3 regions of the Phytohabitans rumicis genome follow, and region 2 is predicted to be linked to each of the others. Evidence: riboswitches for the same ligand, from Rfam matches in the RefSeq annotation. Region 2 holds a riboswitch; each other region holds the start of a gene.
The links. Region 2 has a riboswitch for cyclic di-AMP ahead of Prum_RS19505 (C40 family peptidase). Riboswitches for the same ligand answer to the same signal wherever they lie in the genome.
Positions count from the first base shown of each region.

Region 1: it holds a riboswitch for cyclic di-AMP, as region 2 does, so the genes downstream of both, Prum_RS17035 (coiled-coil domain-containing protein) here and Prum_RS19505 (C40 family peptidase) in region 2, are expected to answer to the same signal.
Region 3: it holds a riboswitch for cyclic di-AMP, as region 2 does, so the genes downstream of both, Prum_RS27980 (coiled-coil domain-containing protein) here and Prum_RS19505 (C40 family peptidase) in region 2, are expected to answer to the same signal.

Region 1 is NZ_BLPG01000001.1:3,861,866-3,867,932, reverse strand. It holds gene Prum_RS17040 (glycoside hydrolase family 65 protein) at 1-2,091, shown strand, start outside; gene Prum_RS17035 (coiled-coil domain-containing protein) at 2,140-3,042, opposite strand; cyclic di-AMP (ydaO/yuaA leader) riboswitch at 3,222-3,357, opposite strand; gene Prum_RS17030 (glycoside hydrolase family 10-like protein) at 3,478-5,037, opposite strand; gene Prum_RS17025 (SigE family RNA polymerase sigma factor) at 5,107-5,631, shown strand; gene Prum_RS17020 (TolB-like translocation protein) at 5,628-6,067, shown strand, end outside.
Region 2 is NZ_BLPG01000001.1:4,366,046-4,372,112, forward strand. It holds gene Prum_RS19495 (pyridoxamine 5'-phosphate oxidase family protein) at 1-231, opposite strand, end outside; gene dcd (dCTP deaminase) at 287-868, shown strand; gene Prum_RS19505 (C40 family peptidase) at 984-1,958, opposite strand; cyclic di-AMP (ydaO/yuaA leader) riboswitch at 1,971-2,103, opposite strand; gene Prum_RS19510 (LamG domain-containing protein) at 2,241-2,960, opposite strand; gene Prum_RS19515 (N-acetylmuramoyl-L-alanine amidase) at 3,097-5,040, shown strand; gene Prum_RS19520 (C40 family peptidase) at 5,107-6,024, opposite strand.
Region 3 is NZ_BLPG01000001.1:6,144,273-6,150,339, forward strand. It holds partial or broken gene Prum_RS51990 (serine/threonine-protein kinase) at 1-503, shown strand, start outside; gene surE (5'/3'-nucleotidase SurE) at 542-1,312, opposite strand; gene Prum_RS27980 (coiled-coil domain-containing protein) at 1,942-2,937, opposite strand; cyclic di-AMP (ydaO/yuaA leader) riboswitch at 2,942-3,098, opposite strand; gene Prum_RS27985 (cation diffusion facilitator family transporter) at 3,193-4,098, opposite strand; gene Prum_RS27990 (SMP-30/gluconolactonase/LRE family protein) at 4,184-5,110, shown strand; gene Prum_RS27995 (HelD family protein) at 5,094-6,067, opposite strand, start outside.

The DNA.
Region 1 (6,067 bases), 500 kb from region 2:
CTGGTCGACGACGAGCCATTCGACGTCCGGTACGGCGAGGTGCGCACTCACCAGCGCGTCCTCGACCTGCAGGCGGGCACGCTCGACCGCACGGTGGAGTGGGTGTCGCCGGCCGGCCGGGCGGTGCGCGTACGCAGCACCCGGCTGGTCTCCTTCACCCAGCGCGCGATCGCCGCGATCTGCTACGAGGTGGAGGTGGCCGACGACCGGCCGCTGCGCCTGATCGTGCAGTCCGAGCTGGTCGCCAACGAGGAGTTGCCGGCCACCCGCAAGGATCCGCGCGTCGCCGCCGTACTCAAGGCTCCGCTGAAGCCGGAGGAGCACCTGGCCACCGCGGCCGGCGGGATGCTCATCCACCGCACCAAGAAGAGCAACCTGCGGATGGCCGCCGCGATGGAGCACGAGATCAGCGGGCCCGAGCGCACGTCGGTCAACACCGAGGCATACCCGGACTTCGCGCGTACCACGGTGGCGTGCGTGTTGAAGCCCGGCGAGAAGCTGCGGGTCGTCAAGCTGCTGGCGTACGGCTGGTCCAGCCGGCGCTCGTTCCCGGCGCTGCGGGACCAGGTGGGCGCGGCGATCGCGTCGGCCCGGTTCTCCGGCTGGGACGGCCTGCTGTCCGAGCAGCGCAAGTACCTCGACGCCTTCTGGGACGCCGCCGACGTGCGGCTGGATGGCGACCCCGAGGTGCAGCAGGCCGCGCGCTTCGCGCTCTTCCACCTCCTGCAGGCCGGCGCCCGCGCGGAGATGCGGCCCATCGCAGCCAAGGGCCTCACCGGACCCGGGTACGACGGCCACGTGTTCTGGGACACCGAGACGTTCGTGCTGCCGGTGTTGACGTACACCCAGCCGGAGGCGGTCACGCACGGCCTGCGGTGGCGGCACGCCACGCTCGACCTGGCCCGGGAGCGGGCGCAGACGCTGGGCCTCAAGGGCGCGGCGTTCCCCTGGCGTACGGTCCGCGGGCAGGAGTGTTCGGGGTACTGGCCGGCGGGCACGGCGGCGTTCCACATCGGCGCGGACATCGCGGACGCGGTGATGCGGTACGTGGTGGCCACCGGCGACTACGACTTCGAGCGCGAGGTCGGCCTGGAACTGCTGGTGGACACCGCCCGGCTGTGGCGCTCGCTGGGCCACCACGACCGGCACGGGGTGTTCCACATCGACGGGGTCACCGGGCCGGACGAGTACACCGCGGTTGTTAACGACAACATCTACACCAACCTGATGGCGCAGAAGAACATGATCGGCGCCGCCGAGGCGTCGCTGCGCCACCCCGAGCAGGCCCGCCGGCTCGGCGTCGACGAGGAAGAGGCCGCGTCGTGGCGTGACGCCGCCGCGGCCATGCACGTCCCGTACGACGAGGAGTTGGGCGTCCACCAGCAGTGTGAGGAGTTCACCCGGCTCCAGGAGTGGGACTTCGCGGCCACCCCGCCGGGCAAGTACCCGCTGCTGCTGAACTACCCGTACTTCGACCTGTACCGCAAGCAGGTCCTCAAGCAGGCCGACCTGGTGCTGGCGATGCATTGGCGGGGTGACGCGTTCACGCCCGAGCAGAAGGCGCGCAACTTCGCCTACTACGAGCAGCGCACCGTGCGCGACTCGTCGCTGTCGACGTGCACCCAGGCGGTCATGGCGGCCGAGGTGGGCCACCTCGAGTTGGCCCACGACTATCTGGGCGAGGCCGCCCTGATGGACCTGCACGACATCCACAACAACACCCGCGAGGGCCTGCACATCGCCGCGCTCGCCGGCGCCTGGCTCGCCATCGTGGCCGGTCTCGGCGGCATGCGCGACCACGGCGGCGAGCTGTCGTTCGCGCCGCGGCTGCCGAGCCGGATCAACCGCATGGAGTTCTCCATGCTGTGGCGCGGGCTGCGGCTGCGGGTCGACGTGACCCAGCACGAGGTGACCTACTCGCTGCGCAACGGTCACGACGGGGCCAAGCTCGACCTCGTACACCATGGGGAGCATGTGACCGTGACCAGCGACGCGCCGCTCAGCCGGCCGATCCCGGCGCTGCCGCCGGTCGGTCCGCCGCCGCGGCAGCCCTTCGGGCGGGCCCCGGCCCGCCGGATGCCCGACGCCTGACGGCACGCAAGGCCACGGGGCCTGCCAGCGCACCGCGCTGGCAGGCCCTTACAGCATCGAGATGTGTACGTGGTTGGTGTGGTCGCTGGACGGGTCGCCGTTCGCGCCGCCGTACGACTTCCACCCCGTCGCCGGTGACCAGAACTGCCGGTACCAGATCACGTACATGACGCCCAGCCGGTCGGCGTTGCGCACGAAGAACGCGGCCAGGTTGTTGCCGTAGAACTTGTCGTCCCCGGTCGCGTCGCCGCCGAAGTTGCTCTTCTGGGCCGACCAGTCGCAGGCCCGGCCCTTCGGGTGCTCAAACGGCCCGCCCGACCGGAAGCAGCTCACGAACCGCTTGGCGCCCTTGTCGTTCGGATGGATCTGGGCGATGAGGCGCTGCGTCTCCTTGAGCATGTGCAGCGTCCGGGGCGTGATGCAGCGCCCGGTGGTCGGGTCGTCCTCCGAGCAACTCTGCGCGGAGAACCCGCCGTCGTTGTTGCGCGGCGCCTGCTTCGCCAGCGGCGAGTTCGCGTTGACGAAGCCGCCGGTCGCCTTGCCGCCGACCAGCTTCAGCGCCTTCTCCGCCTCGGACTTCTGCTTGGCCATGATGGTGAGCTGCTTCTGCTCGTCCTTGACCTCGGCGTCGATCGCCGCCTTGGCCCGCGATGCCTGGTCGAGGGCCGCCTTGAGCTTGGCCAGCCGCGCGTTGTCGCGGGCGGCCAGCATGTCCAGCGCCGCGGCCCGCTGCAGGAACTCGTCGGGCGAGGCGCTGTTGAGCAGCAGGGTCATCGGCCCGATCCGGCCATTCCGGTACGCCGAGCCGGCCAGCAGCGCGACCTCGGGCTCCATCGCCTTGATCTGCTCTTCCGCCTTGCGGAGCTCAAGGGAGAGCTGCAACTGCCGGTTGCGCGACTTGGTGACGGCATTGCGGGCTTCGACGTACCCGCGGCTGGTGGACTCCAGCACGTCCCGCAGGAGCGGTGTGCCCCCTCGTCGCCCGGGTTCGGCGTGGGCGCTAACGCCACCGGCGACGCTGCCGCCGCTCCACCACTTGGCCCGATCGCCACTCCGGACAACGCGGCCGCCGCGGCGACCAGGGCAACAGCCAGCGACAAGCGCCGGCGACGTACGGATGCCGTCATACACGTTCCTCCCGTCGGCCGCCTACCGAGTTAGCTGACGGGTTCGGGACGGGAACGATCCCTACCGCGGTTGCGGATTCACCCCACTTACGGTGGTTCCCCGGCTCGCTCAGCGTGAGCAATTAGGCGGCGGTCACCGCCGGCACCGTGGGGCGCCGCCGGGCGGAGACCGCCGGAAAGCTTACCGGATCGAGAGTGGACTTCGATATTGCTCTGACCAGGCAAAAGGTGTTACTGGGCAACGACGTTCGGTAATTGTTCAGTCAACGACCCGCGGTTCGCTCGGGCTTGTTTCGTTCCACAACCGGTCCAGGGCGGTCACGCAATAGGTGTACGACCGGTCCTCGGTTGCGCCGGTGTCCGCCCAGCTCGTGTCGCGTGTCGTGGCCACGAGATTGGCCGCGTCGCCGTCGACCCGGTACACCGCATAGCTGGTCCCCGTCTTTGACCAGCGGAGCTTCACCCCGCCGTCGTCGTACTCCGCCTCCTGGATCTTCGGTGTGTCGGGCAGATCACCGCGGAGGTGTGACATGGGCGGCACCAGGGCGGGCGCGGCGTAGTGCGCCTTCGCGTACCGGGTGACCGCGCCCAGCCGGTCGGCGCGTACCTGCTTGGCGCTGAAATGAACGGTGCCGCTGACCGGATGCTTGCTGTTGAGCGTGAGCTGCTGGTCCAGCTGGGCCGGGTTGCGCCAGGCCCCCGACTGGCCGATGCGGTAGTCCGCCATGCCGATGTAGAGCTGCACCCCGCTGCCCTTGATCACCTCGGACCACCAGGGCAGCAGCTTCGCGTAGTCGGCGATGGCGAAGCCGATGTGCCAGTAGAGCTGCGGCACGATGTAGTCGACCCAGCGTTCCTTCACCCAGAGCCGGGTGTCCGCGTAGATCGCGTCATAGCTCTGCAGCCCGCGGGTCTGCGAGCCGAGCGGGTCGTTGGCGGCGTTCCGCCAGATGCCGAACGGGCTGATGCCGAACTTCATCCACGGCTTGGCTTCCTTGACCCGCTGGTTGGTCTCCTGGACGAACAGGTTGACGTTCTGCCGGCGCCAGTCCGCCTTGGACAGGCCGTTGCCGTACTGCTGGAAAGCCTTCGCGTCGGAGAAATCTTCCTTTTTGACCGGGTACGGGTAGAAAAAGTCGTCGAAGTGCACGCCGTCGATGTCGTACCGGGTGACCGCGTCGAGGATCGAGTCCTCGACGAACCGCCGCGCCTCGGGGATGCCCGGGTTGTAGTACAGGCGGCTGCCCTTGCCCTTCGCCGGGTACGCCACCGCCCAGTCCGGGTGCGCGCGCAGCGGATGGTCGACCGGCAGCTCGTTGATGACCCCGGTCTGGCCCGCTTTGTACGGGTTGAACCAGGCGTGGAACTCGATGTTGCGGGCGTGCGCCTCGGCGACCATGAACTCCATCGGGTCCCACCCGGGGCTCTGCCCGTCCTTGCGGCCGGTCAGCCAGTACGACCACGGCGCGTACGTCGACTCCCAGAACGCGTCGCCGCTGGGGCGTACGTGGACGAAAACCGCGTTGTGCCCGCGTTGCTGCGCCAGGTCGAGCCAGCCGCGATACTCCTTCTTGACCGTCTCGGCGTCCAGGCCGGGGCGGCTCGGCCAGTCGATGTTGCTGACCGTAGTGAGCCACATGCCGCGCAGCTGGTGGGTCGCCTCCATGGGCCGCCCGGCGCAACTGCCCCGGGCCACCGCCGAGGTGGCCACCTCGTCCGCCGGGTCCGGGCGCGCCTGCCAGCGCGCCACCCCGACCGTGGCGAGGACGACGAAAGCGAGGACCGCCGCGATCGGGCCGCGGGGTGGGGCTGGCGACATCGCCCCAGTGTGCCCATGAGATGCGGTCGATCGGCAACCCTCTACCGGGTGGGAGACGTCTTGGGTGGCGTGCCACTTCTTGTGACGGTGCCTACCGGGGCGGAAAGCGTGGACTTCGACGCGTTCGTCCGGTCCCGCACGCCGGCGTTGCTGCGCTCGGCGTACCTGCTGACCGGAGACCAGCACCTCGCGGAGGACCTGGTGCAGTCGGCGCTCGCCCGTACGCACCGGGCCTGGCGGCGGCTGCGGGACACCGGCAATGCCGAGGCGTACACCCGGCGGACCATGTACCACCTGCAGGTCAACTGGTGGCGCCGGCGGCGCGTACCGGAATCGCTTGCCGACGCGGTGCCCGAGCCGCGGCCGTCCGCGCAGGCATCGTCGGCCGACGGCGTCGCCCTCCGCCTCACCCTGCAGGCCGCGCTGATGCGGCTGACCGCGAAGCAGCGGGCGGTCCTCGTGCTGCGGTTCTTCGAGGACCGCACCGAGGTCGAGACCGCCGAGATGCTGGGCGTCACCCTCGGCACCGTCAAGTCGACGTGCGCCCGCGCGCTGGCCCGCCTGCGGACCCACCTTGGGGAAGGAGCGCTGTGAAGAACTCCCTTTCGACGGCCCTGACCGAGCTCGCCGAGGACGTCCAGCCGGTCGACCTGCACGACCGGGTGCTCGCCACCTCCCGGCGGCTGCGCGCCCGTCGTGCCGTCGCAGGGTCGCTCGCCGTCGTCGCCCTGGCCGCCGGCGCCACGTACGGCGCGGTGCGGGCACTCCCGTCGGAGCGGGCCCTCCCGCCGGCCGAGCCCGTGGTCACCATTCCCGGGACCGTGTACTTCGCCTCGTCGGAGCTGCCGGCGTACACGGTCTACCGGCTCGCACCCGGCGGCGAGCTGGAGGAGTTCGCGAAGTTCCCCTCGGGCGCGCTCGGCGAGACCGTGGCCCTGTCCCCGGACGGGCACCGCGCCGCCTGGGTCACGGTCGACGGCGCCGTCATGGTCGGTCGCACCGACGGCTCGGAGGCGACCAAGGTCGGCAC
Region 2 (6,067 bases):
GTGGAGCGCGTAGCGGCCGTCGCGCTCCAGGTCACGCCGCTTGGGCGAGTCGACGACGAAGCAGTAGAGGCCCTCGTCCGTGATCACCGGTGACACCGGATGCACCCGCGGTCCGCCGTCGGCGCGCACGGTCGCGAGGTAGCCCAGACCCGGACCGTACTGCTGCATGAGGGAGCGGATCGCCTCGGCCAGGCGGGGCTCATCGGTGACGAACTCAGACCAAGATGCCATGCCAGCATCTTATCGAACGTATGTACGAGCAAGGTAGTCCCCTATGGTGTGTCGCATGCTGCTCTCCGACCGCGACCTCGTCAGCGAGATCAAGGCGGGCAACCTCGCGCTCGACCCGTTCGAGCCGGACCTGGTCCAGCCGTCCAGCATTGACGTCCGGCTGGACCGGATCTTCCGCGTGTTCAACAACCACCTGTACACGCACATCGACCCGTCGGTACGGCAAGACGATCTCACCTCGCAGGTCGAGGTGCCGGCCGGTCAGCCGTTCGTGTTGCATCCGGGCGAGTTCGTGCTGGCCTCCACGCTGGAAGTTATCTCGCTGGGCGACCAGCTTGCCGGCCGCCTCGAGGGGAAGTCGAGCCTGGGCCGTCTCGGCCTGCTGACGCATTCGACCGCCGGTTTCATCGACCCGGGGTTCAGCGGGCACGTCACGCTCGAGCTCTCCAACGTGGCGAACCTGCCGATCACCCTGTGGCCGGGCATGAAGATCGGTCAGCTGTGCATCTTCCGGCTGTCGTCGCCGGCCGAGCACCCGTACGGGTCGAGCGTGTACGGCTCGCGGTACCAGGGTCAGCGCGGGCCCACTCCGAGTAGGGCCTGGAAGAACTGGCGGACCTGGCCGACAGCACGTTAACCGAGAAGACGCCCTCCCATCCCGGGTGGATGGGAGGGCGTCTTTTTTTCTCTGGCCGGTGCGGGTCGCGTGACGGGGGAACACGCGACAGGCGCGGCCACGGGGGTGGGTAACGCTAGCCCGGTCGGCCGTAGCCATTGATCGGCGCGGCGTTGATCGTGCGCATCCGGACCGGTACCCCGGGCTTGGACGCGTCCACGATGTAGCCGCCGCCGACGTAGATGCCCACGTGATGGACGTCGCTGTAGTAGAAGACGAGATCGCCGACCTTCAGGTTGCTTCGACTGCTGACCGGATCGACCGTGCCCTTCTGGCGGGCGGCGTTGTGCGGCAGCGAGACGCCGGCGGCCTGCCAGGACTTCATGGTCAGCCCGGAGCAGTCGTACGCGTCGGGACCCTCGGCGCCGAAGACGTAATCCGAGCCGATCTGCGCGCAGGCGAACTTGGCCGCCTTGGTGCCGGCGCTGCCGTCGTACGAGTACGGGCACGCCGCGGGCCTCAGCTCACCGACGCCGCCACCGCTGCCGTACGCGGCCAGGCGCGCCTTTTCCAGCTTGTCGATCTCGCCGTCGAGCTGCTTCTTCTTCACCGCCAGGTCGGCCTCGGCCTCGGTCAGCTGGCTGACCAACGCGTCCAGTGGGGCCTTCTGCTTGGCGTAGCGTTCCTTGAGGTCGATGACCTGCTGGACTTCGGCCTGGGAACGGCGGGCGAAGACGTCCAGCAGCTCCAGTTGGTCGGCGAACGTCGTCGGCGTGCCGCTCGTCAGGAGCGCGTTGAACGCGGAGAAGTTTCCGCCCTTGTAGCGCTCCACGGCGAACTCGCCGACCCGGGTCATCGCCAGGTCGATCTGGAGTTGCAGCGGCGCGATCTTCTTGGCGAGCGCGTCGGCCTGCTTACGCTTGGCGGCCAGATCGATCCGGGTGGCGTTGTGGCGCTCAAGCACCGGCTCGAGCTTCTCGAACGCCGCGTCGATCTGCTTCTCGATCTCGGCGGGGGACGGCGCGGCGTGCACGACCGTGCCGCTGGACAGCACGGCGGCGCATGCGAGGAACGCGGTAATGATGGAGCGACGCGCGGCATAGCCTGCCACCGGAGTCCGAACTCCTTCTCCCTGGCCGCCTACCGGGTTAGCTGACGGGTTCGGGCGGGAAGAACGCCCTACCGCGGATCGCGGATTCACCCCAAGTTGCGTGGTTCCCCGGCTCGTTGTCTGACCGACTCGGCGGGCTGAGCCGTGGTCTCCCAGGCTGGGAGGCCGACCTCCGGCTCAACGATCCCCAAGGGTAGGAGCGGCGCAATCGACCCGCAAGCGGTACGGGGGCACTAGTTCGGTCCGTGTGCGCACGGTAGCGCATCGTATATCGAAACGATGCTAGTCAATAGACAGAAACACGTCGTCCAGCAGTCCGGCGTACTGGTCATTGTCGACGGAGACGTTCTTGCCGCCGATTCGCAGCGGTTCGGAATTCACAATGGACACCCCGGGCGGCACGTGGACCGAGCCGCGCGGCACCGCATCGACGAAAATCGACAGCGTCGAGCCGGCCCGGGTGCAGGCGAGCGCGTGCCACCGGCCGTCGGTCACGGTCACCGGCGCGATCACCCGGTAGATCGTCGTGGTGCTGGCGACCACGCAGCTCGGCTGGCCGGCGCGGCCGTCGACCTGGAGCTTGAGCTGGGTGACGCCGCCGGTCGAAAACCCTTTCTGCACAACGTTCGCGCCGTCGCCGGCGTCGGCGGCCGTCATCAGCACCGAGGCGCCGTAGCGCAGCGCGCGGGTGCCCGGATTGAGCTCGGGCGCCGGCCCGCTCTCCAGGATCGCCCGGGGGCAGCCGGCGCCGTCGCACCGGTCCGGAAACCGTGCCGCCCACCCGCCGCCGCGCTCGGTGAAGCCCACGACACCCCGCGTCCGCAGCGGGTGCCGCCCGGCGGCATCCGGCACCGAGCCGGTGAACCAGCCGTCGAACGTGTACCGCACCGACACCGACGGCGGCCCACCCGGCGCGGGCTTCGCGGTCGCGGCCAGCGCCACACACACCAGTCCAAGCAGGGGTACGCCCCATCGGCGCGTCATGTGCATTTCGCGCGACATTGCTCGATTGTGGAGATTCCAGGGCAACTCAGACAATCACTCGCAGAGCTAGATTTCAGGAGCGCGTGAAGCTTTCTTACATGTAGGCGCGAAGTCTCGTAATCTATTGACCATGCCCCGTCTTACAACGCGAATCGTGCTCAGTACGGCGGTGGTCGGCGCGGCGACGCTGGTGTCGACCACGCCCGCCCCCGCGACCAGCCCATCAACCGACACCCGACAGCAGGAGTACGCGGCCGCCGCGGCGGAGTTCGGCGTACCCGAGAGCGTCCTGCTCGGCGTGTCGTACCTGGAGTCCCGGTGGGACACCAACGCCGGCACGCCCAGCACCAGCGCCGGCTACGGCCCGATGCACCTTACCGACGCCACGTACGTGACGTCGCTACCCGGCGGAAACCACCACGACGACGACGCCGAGGACGCCCGGGGCGACGACGCCCGAAGCACCAAGGACGTCGCCTCGGTGGGTGTGCCGGCGCCCGCTCCCGAGGCGCTGCAGACGCTCGACCGTGCCGCGGCGCTCACCGGCGCGACCGAGGAGGCGCTGCGCACCAGCCCGACCGAGAACATCCGGGGTGGGGCGGCACTCCTTTCCGCGTACCAGGAAAGCATCGCTGGACCGACGGGGAGCGCGAGCGACCCGGCGGCCTGGTACGGCGCGGTGGCCAGGTACAGCGGCGCGGACAGTGCCGATGCCGCGGCGGCCTTTGCCGACCAGGTCTTCACGACGATCCGCGAGGGCGTCGCGCGGGTGACCGACGACGGGCAGAGCGTGACGCTGGCCGCGCGGAGCGTCAACCCGGCGCGCGGCTGGCTGGACCGGCTCGGGCTGCGCAAGCTGGCCCGCCCGGACGGCCTGGAGTGCCCGGTGGACATCTCCTGCGAGTGGATTCCGGCGCCGTACCAGGAGTTCCTGGACAACAACGGCAACCCCGACTACGGCAACCACGACCTGGGCAACCGGCCCAAGCAGCAGAAGATCGAGTACATCGTCATCCACGACACCGAGGGGTACTTCCAGCCCTCCGTCAACTTGGTACTGGATCCAAAATATGTGAGCTGGCAGTACACGCTGCGCTCGGTCGACGGGCACATCGCCCAGCACCTCAAGGCCAAGGACGTGGGCTGGCACGCCGGCAACTGGTACGTCAACGCCAAGGCGATCGGGCTGGAGCACGAGGGCTTCGCCGCGCAGGGCACCTGGTACACCGAGGCGATGTACCGCACGTCGGCGAAGCTGGTGCGGTACCTGGCGACGCGGCTCGGCATCCCGCTGGACCGCAACCACATCATCGGCCACGACAACGTGCCCGGCACCATCCCGGCGAACGTGCGCGGCATGCACTGGGACCCGGGTCCGTACTGGGACTGGTCGCACTACTTCGACCTGCTGAAGGCTCCATTTAGGACGACCGGTTGGCCGGGCAGCGGCATGGTGACGATCGACCCGGACTTCGCGACCAACAAGCCGGCGTTCGTCGGGTGCGGCAGCGTCGCGTCCCAGCCGTGCACGCCGCGCGGATCCTCGGCGGTCATCCTGCACACCGCGCCGGACGCGGCTTCGCCGCTGCTCAAGGACATCGGGTTGCGGCCGAGCGGCGTGGACGCCACCATGCACGTCTCCGACCACGGCTCCCGGGTGTCGGCCGGGCAGACGTACGCCGTCGCCGACCGGCAGGGCGACTGGACGGCGATCTGGTACCTCGGGCAGAAGGGATGGTTCTACAACCCGCGGTCGGCGCCGGCCGCGAAGTGGGCCACCGGGCTCGTGGTGACGCCCAAGCCGGGCAAGGCGACGATTCCGGTGTACGGGCGGGCCTATCCGGAGCAGGCCGCGTACCCGACGGGCGTGCCGTACCAGGCCATCACGCCGTTGCAGTACACGCTGTCGGCGGGGCAGCGGTACGCGGTCGGCAACGTCCTGCCGGGCGAGTACTACCGGGCGGTGACGTTCGACGGGTCGTCACCGGGTGACTGGACGGTGATCCGCAGCGACACCAAGTACGTGCAGATCCAGTTCGGCCACCGGGTCATGTTCGTGAACCTGGCCGACGTGCAGTTGCTCCCGTCGTTCCTCTAGGCGCGTGCATGTTAGGAAGGGCCCCCTCCTATGCAAAAAGCGATAGGAGGGGGCCCTTCCTTGCACTCAGCTCGGGCGGCGGAAGCCGCGCAACGGCATGGTGTCGATGGTGGCCATCTGCACCGGCTTGCCCGATCGCGGGGCGTGCACCATCAGTCCGTTGCCCACGTACATGCCCACGTGGTGCAGGTCGCTGTAGAAGAAGACCAGGTCGCCCGGGCGGGCGCTGTCGCGGCCGATCACCGCGCCCTCGTTCCACTGGTCGGCTGCGTGGTGAGTCAGGCTCACGCCCGCCTTGCCCCAGGCGTACTGGGTGAGCCCAGAGCAGTCGAACGAACCCGGCCCGTCCGCGCCCCACACGTACGGCTTTCCGATCTGGTTGCAGGCCGTACGCACCGCCGTGCCGGCCGCGCCTCCGATGTAGACAGCCGGGCACGCTCCGATGTAGAGCGAGCTCTTCGAGGAAGTACCAATCGCGCTGTCCCGCAGCTTCTGCAGCTTGGCGATTTCGCCGTCGATCTGCTTCTTGCGCGCGCCCAACTCGGCGTCCTGCTTCTGCTGCTGGGTGATCAGCGCGTCCAGCCGCTGCTTTTCGGTGTCGAGCTTTTCCCGCGCGGCCACCACGTCGGCGACCTGCGCACGCTCCTTCGCGGCCAGCATGTCCAGGATCGTGAGCTGGTCGGTGAACGTGGTCGGCGACCCCGTCGACAGCAGCGCGTTCACGTCGGAGGTGGGCCCGGTCATGTAGTACCGCGAGGCGATCGAGCCGATGCGTACCAGCGCCAGGTTGGCCTGCAACTGCAACGGCTGGATCCGGTCGCGGAGGTCGGCCGCCTTCTGCTGGTTGGTCTTGAGCTGGCTGTGCACCTTGTTGTATTGCTCGATGACGGGTTCGAGCTGCTCCCACTTGGCGTCGATCTGCGCCTCGATCTCATCGACGGTGGGCTCGGCTTGGGCAGGGACGGCGGGCAGCAAAGACACCATTATGACGGCACTCAGCGTGACGATGCCGCGGCGAAAAGTGCGC
Region 3 (6,067 bases), 1.8 Mb from region 2:
TGGAGTTGCTCGCCGGGGTCTCGCTGGCGGACCGGTTGGAGGGTGGCGCCCTGCCCTGGCCGGAGGCCGTCCACATCGCGGCGACGGTCGCCGACGTGCTGGCCGTGGCGCACCGGCGCGGTTTTGTGCACCGCGACATCACCGCCAGCAACATCATGCTGACCGACAACGGCGTCAAGATCATTGACTTCGGGCTGGCGGCCACTGTGGAGCGCCCGCGCCCTCGCCCGGACCGGCCCCGGCTCACCCGGACCACTCTGCCGCGGCGCCCCCTCGTGCCGGCGCACCGGGTTACCTCCGCCGCCCAGCCCGCCGACGACGTGTACGCGCTGGGCGTGCTCCTGTACGAGATGGTGACCGGGCGTTCGCCGTACCCGGGAGGGATGCCGAACTTTCGTGGCATGGCGCCGACGCCGGTGCTCGCGGTGGCCGGACTGCCGCGGCAGCTCGCCGACCTCTGCCGGGCCTGCATGGCCAAGCAGGCCGCGCAGCGCCCGAGCAGCTCCGAGGTGGCGCTCGCGCTGTGGGGTGCGCTGGTGGGTCAGGGCAGCTCGACGTCCACTTCGGACACCGCCCGGACCGCGGTGACGGTGGCGTACCCCTCCACGAGCAGTGCCGCGTCGGTGCCCGGCTCCAGGCGTACGTCGGTCTCCTCCAGGGTCGTGCGCACGTAGCCCACCCCGACCTCCGCCACCGCCATCCGCACCTGACCGAAGCTGGCCAGCCGCGCCCGACGTACGCCCCGGAGCCGGTCGCGTGGCAGATCCGGCACGTTGAGGTTGAAGACGGTCCGCTCCGGCGCGCTCTTCAACGCGGGCAGCAACTCGGCCGCGACCGTCCCCGCCGTCGCCCAGTGCCGGTGCTCGTCGGCGGGCCTGCCCGCACGGAAAACGTCGGCCATCGGCATGTCCAGCGATACGGCCAGCGCGCGGCAGCCGTTCGCCGCCGCCGTGAACGCCGCACCCACCGTGCCCGAGTGCAGCAGGGCCAGCCCGGTGTTGGCGCCGCGGTTGATGCCCGACAGCACGAGCTCCGGCGGCGGCCCGAACGCGCCCAACGTCGCGATCAGCGCGATGAACCCGGGGGAGCCGGCCACCCCGTACGACTCGACACCGTCCAGCCCGTCCAGCGGGTGCGCGGTGACGACGATCCGCCCGTCCTGCCTGACCGCGGTCATGGCGGCGCTCATCCCGCTCGCCTCCTCGATCGGCGCGGCGACCACCACCTCCAGCCCCGCGTCCACCGCCGCCCGAGCCAGCGCCCGGATCCCAGGTGCGGCGATGCCATCGTCGTTGGTAACCAATACCTTCATCGCCCTCCCCTCCCCGCCAGGCTACGTGCCCGTCCGTCTGCCCGTCCGTGCGTGCGCGTCCGTCTGCGCGCCCGGGCGCGCGCGTCGATCAAGGGCAAATGGTCGTGCTTTGATCTCCAAACCACGACCATTTGCCCTTGATCGACGGGCTTTCCCTTGATCGGCGGGCGGGCGTCCGCGGTGCGTCCCGCTCCGCGCCCGCGTCGCCCCCAGCAGGGGACCCCTACTGGGGGCGGGAACCAACCTTTGCCCCACCAAGTCGACGGTTCCGGCTGATGGGTGCCGGGGGTGTAACGCGTAGCGAGGGTGCAGCGCCTTTCTTACAGGCTTGGACACAGGGGTAAAGGGGCAACCCCGCCCGGCCCGGTCTCGCGCATCCCCCCAGACCGGCGAGACCGGGTCACGGCACCCCGGTACGGGTTTGCACGCACCCGTACCGGGGTGCCGCCTCATGTGGGGCGGCCGCGCCGATCAAGGACTTCTACGCCGATCAAGGACTTCTACGCCGATCAAGGGCAAACGGTCGCGGATCGGAGATCGAACCACGACCGTTTGCCCTTGATCGACGAGCAGAGCCCGCGCCGAGCGCGAGCAGAGCGCGCGAGGAGCGAGGGAGCGAGGGAGCGGAGCTACGTTACGGATAGGTGGACGTGGTCGGTGTGTTCGGCGGAGGGGCTGCCGCTGCCGCTGTACGACTTCCAGCCGCTGCTTGGTAGCCAGATCCGGCGGAACCAGATCACGTAGAGCACGCCGAGAGCGCTCGCGTTCTTGATGTAGAAGTTGGCGAGCCGGTCGCCGTAGTCCTTGTTGCTGCCGCTCGCCACGCTGCCGAAGCCGCCCGACGCCACCGCCCAGTCGCATGCCCGGCCCTTGGGGTGTTCACCCGAGCCGCCGCTGCGCCAGCAGTAGACGTACTTGCTGAAGCCGGCCTTCTTCGTCTCGTTGTACGCGTGCAGGAGCCGCGGGGTGATGCAGCCGCCGGTGCCGGTCGGGTCCTTGACGGAGCAGCTGCCGGAGCCGCTCGGTCCCTGGCTGGCGGTCGCCGCGCCGCTGCCGCTCGGCCCGTCTGCGCTGTCGCCACCACCCTCGGCGGCGAGGGCGTTTTCGGCCTGCTTCTTGCGGGCGGCCATGACCTGGACCTGCTTCTGCTGCTCGCGGATCTCGTTGTCGATCGCGAGCTTGGCGTTCTTGACATCTTCCTGGGTGTCGAGCAGGTCGCGGAGCTTCTTGTCCTCGGTGGCGGCGAGCGCGTCGAGTGCCGCGGCCCGGTCCATGAAGCCTTCCGGCGAGTCGCTGTTGAGCAGCGCCGAGATCGGACCGAGACGACCCCGCTGGTACGCCGTGTTGGCCACCTCACCCAGCGTGGACTGCTTGACGACGAGGTCGCGCTCCACCTGGGCGAGTTGCGTGGTCAGCTCCTGCTGCCGCTTCTTCGACTTGGCCAGTGTGGACTGTGCGACCACGAAACCCTTGCTCGCCGCTTCGAGTTGATCGCGGAGCGTGGCCGTGCCGCCCTCGGGGTCGTTGGGCGCGGCGGCCGCCGGTGCAGGGTGGATGCCGACCAGGGCGAACGCGGCCGCGAGCAGCACAGCGGCGAGCCCGAATCGGCTGCGGGCGTGAGCCATCAACCGTCCTTCCAGTCAGCCGCCTACCGAGTTAGCTGACGGGTTCGGGACGGAAGTACCCCTACCGCTCGCGCGGATTCACCCCAGTAGTTCGGTGGTTCCCCGGCTCACCCAAGGCTCGATGCGAGACCGAGCATGCGGCGATTCGGCGGCAGCCACCACCGGCGCCGAGGGGCGCCGCCGGGCAGTGGCCGGAGCCGAGCGTACCGGCTCGTCATCGATGTGCCCAGTCTCGTACGGACCGTCACGAATTGGTCACCATGTGGTCTCTTGGCAGGACTCCGCCGGCTCGACCTGGAGGGTGGCGTGCGCGATGTCGAAGTCGTCGTGCAGCGCCTCGCGCGCGGCGACCAGAACAGGGCCGACCTGCGCGGCCGGGTCGAGGGTGAGGTGGGCGGACGCCACGTCCATGCCGGAGGTGAGCGTCCACACGTGCAGGTCGTGCACGTCGCACACGCCGGGCACGGCGGCCAGGCGGGTCTGTACGGCGGTCACGTCGACGTGCTCGGGCGCGGCCTGCACGAGGATGCGCACCGCCGCGCGGGCCAGCTTCCAGGTGCGCGGCAGGATGAACAGGCCCACCGCGACGGCGACGATCGGGTCGGCGTACCACCAGTCGGTCAGGGCGATCACCGCGGCCGCGACGATCACGCCGGCCGAGCCGAGCAGGTCGCCGAGCACCTCCAGGTACGCGCCGCGCACGTTCAGGCTCTCCTTCGCGCCGGAGCGCAGCAGGCCGAACGCGACGAGGTTGGCGACCAGCCCGGCCGCGGCGACCACGAGCATCGGGCCGGCGGGCACCTCGGGCGGGTCGGCGAAGCGGCGTACCGACTCGATCAGGACGTAGATCGCCACGCCGAAGAGCAGCACCGCGTTGCCGAGCGCCGCGAGCACCTCCAGCCGGTACAGCCCGAACGTCCGCTGCGGATCGCCGGCGGCCCGCGAGGCAGCGTAGATGGCCGCCAGTGCCATCCCGATCCCGAGCACGTCGGTGAACATGTGCCCGGCGTCGGACAGCAGGGCGAGCGAGCCGGTCAGCAGCGCGGCGACCGCCTCGATCACCATGAACGCCGCGAGCAGCGCAAACGCCGCCCACAGCCGCCCGCGATGGCGCTCACCGGCCCGCGTGGCCACTGCCCCGTGATCGTGTCCCGCACCCATGGCCGTCAAATATATGCTGACATTGCAATGTGTGCAAACCTGGTACTGAAATCCAATGCCATCGAACCGAGTGGCAGTGATGTGCGTGGATCGAAGTGTGCTTACTCGTCGTGCTCTCCTCACGTCCTCCGCCGCCGCAGCGATATCGGCGGCCACCGTCAGCGTTCCAAGCGCCGCGAGCGCCGGTCAGAAGCACCTTCCCGACGTCATCGCGCTGCCCAACGGCTTCCGGCCGGAGGGCATCGCCATCGGCAAGCAGCCGTACGCCTACTTCGGCTCCCTCGCCGACGGCCGCATCTACCGGGCCAGCCTCGTCACCGGCCGCGGCAAGGTCATCTCGCCCGGACCGGGCACGCCGTCCGTCGGCTTGAAAATCGACCGCCACGGCCTCTTCGTCGCCGGCGGAGCAGCCGGCGACGGCCGGGTCGTCGACCCGCGTACCGGGGAGATCCTCGCGTCGTATCAGTTCGCGAGCGCGCCGACGTTCATCAACGACGTCGTGGTGACCCCGTTCGGGGCGTTCTTCACCGACTCGAACAACCCGTTCCTCTACAAGGTGACGCGGCCCGGCGCCTTCACCCCGTTGCCGTACAGCGGCGACCTCGTCTACCAGGCCGGCTTCAACGTCAACGGGATCGCGCCCACGCCGGACGGGCGGGCGCTGCTGGTCGTGCAGTCCAACACGGGCGGACTCTTCCGGGTCAACCCGGCCACCGGCGCGACCACCCAGGTCGACCTCGGCGGCGAGATCCTCACCAACGGCGACGGGCTGCTGGTGCTCGGCCGCAGCCTCTACGTGGTGCAGAACAGGCTCAACCAGGTCGCCGTCTTCCGCCTCGACCGGCGGGGCACCAGCGGTGCCCTGGTCACCCGCCTCACCAGCCCGAACTTCGACGTACCCACGACCGTCGCCGCGTTCGGCGACCGGCTCTACCTGCCGAACGCCCGCTTCACCACGACGCCGACGCCGGACACCACGTACACGGCGGTCGCGGTCAAGCGGACAGCGTGACGAGGCGCTGGGTCGCGCGGGACAGGGCCACGTAGAGGGTCCGCGCGCCGTCCTCTTTCCGGATCTCCTCCGGCGCGACCAGCGCCACGCCGTCGTACTCCATGCCCTTGGCCTGCAAGCTGGTGACCACCTGCAAGCGGTCCGCGGGCAGCTCGGTGAGCCACGCCGCGACCTCGTCGCGGCGTGGCACCGGCGCGATGACGCCGACCGTGCCCTCGACCTCATCCAGCAGCCGCGCCGCGGCCTTGCGGGTCGCATCCGGCAGGTCCGCCGGGGCCAGGGTCAATTGCTCCGGGGGTACGCCGGTGGAGCGCACCGCCCGGGGCAGCGTGATGCCGGGGGAGACCTCACGGATCACCTCGGCGGCCAGCGCGAAGATCTCCGCGGAGTTGCGGTAGTTCGTGGTGAGCGTGAACTCGTGCCGCCGGCGGCTACCCAGCGCGCGGTCGCGGGCCCGGGCCAGCTCGGTCGGGTCGCCGGTCCAGGCGCTCTGCGCCGGGTCGCCGACCACGGTCCACGAGGCGAGCCGGCCGCGACGGCCCAGCATCCGCCACTGCATTGGCGAGACGTCCTGCGACTCGTCGACCACCACGTGGGCGTACTCGCGGTAGTCGTCCGGACGCCGCACCGCGGCGGCGCGGGCCGCGCGCTGCCGGTCCGCGTAGGTGCTCACCTCGCGCACGCCGTCGACCACGTGGAACGGGTCGCGCTGCTTGCGCGCCGGCTGCGGCGGCCGGCCGAGCATCTCGTCCAACTCGTCGAGCAGCGCCACGTCCGCGACGGTCGGATCCCCGGGCACGAAGGCGTCCGCGAGCAGCGCGATCTCCGGACCGCTCAAAATCCCCGACGTGTACGCCCGCAGGCGCGCCGGATCGGCCAGCCAGGCGAGCACGTGGCGGGGCGCCAGCCGGGGCCACCACGCGCGCAGGAAGTCCCGGAAGTCCGGCCGCTCGGCCA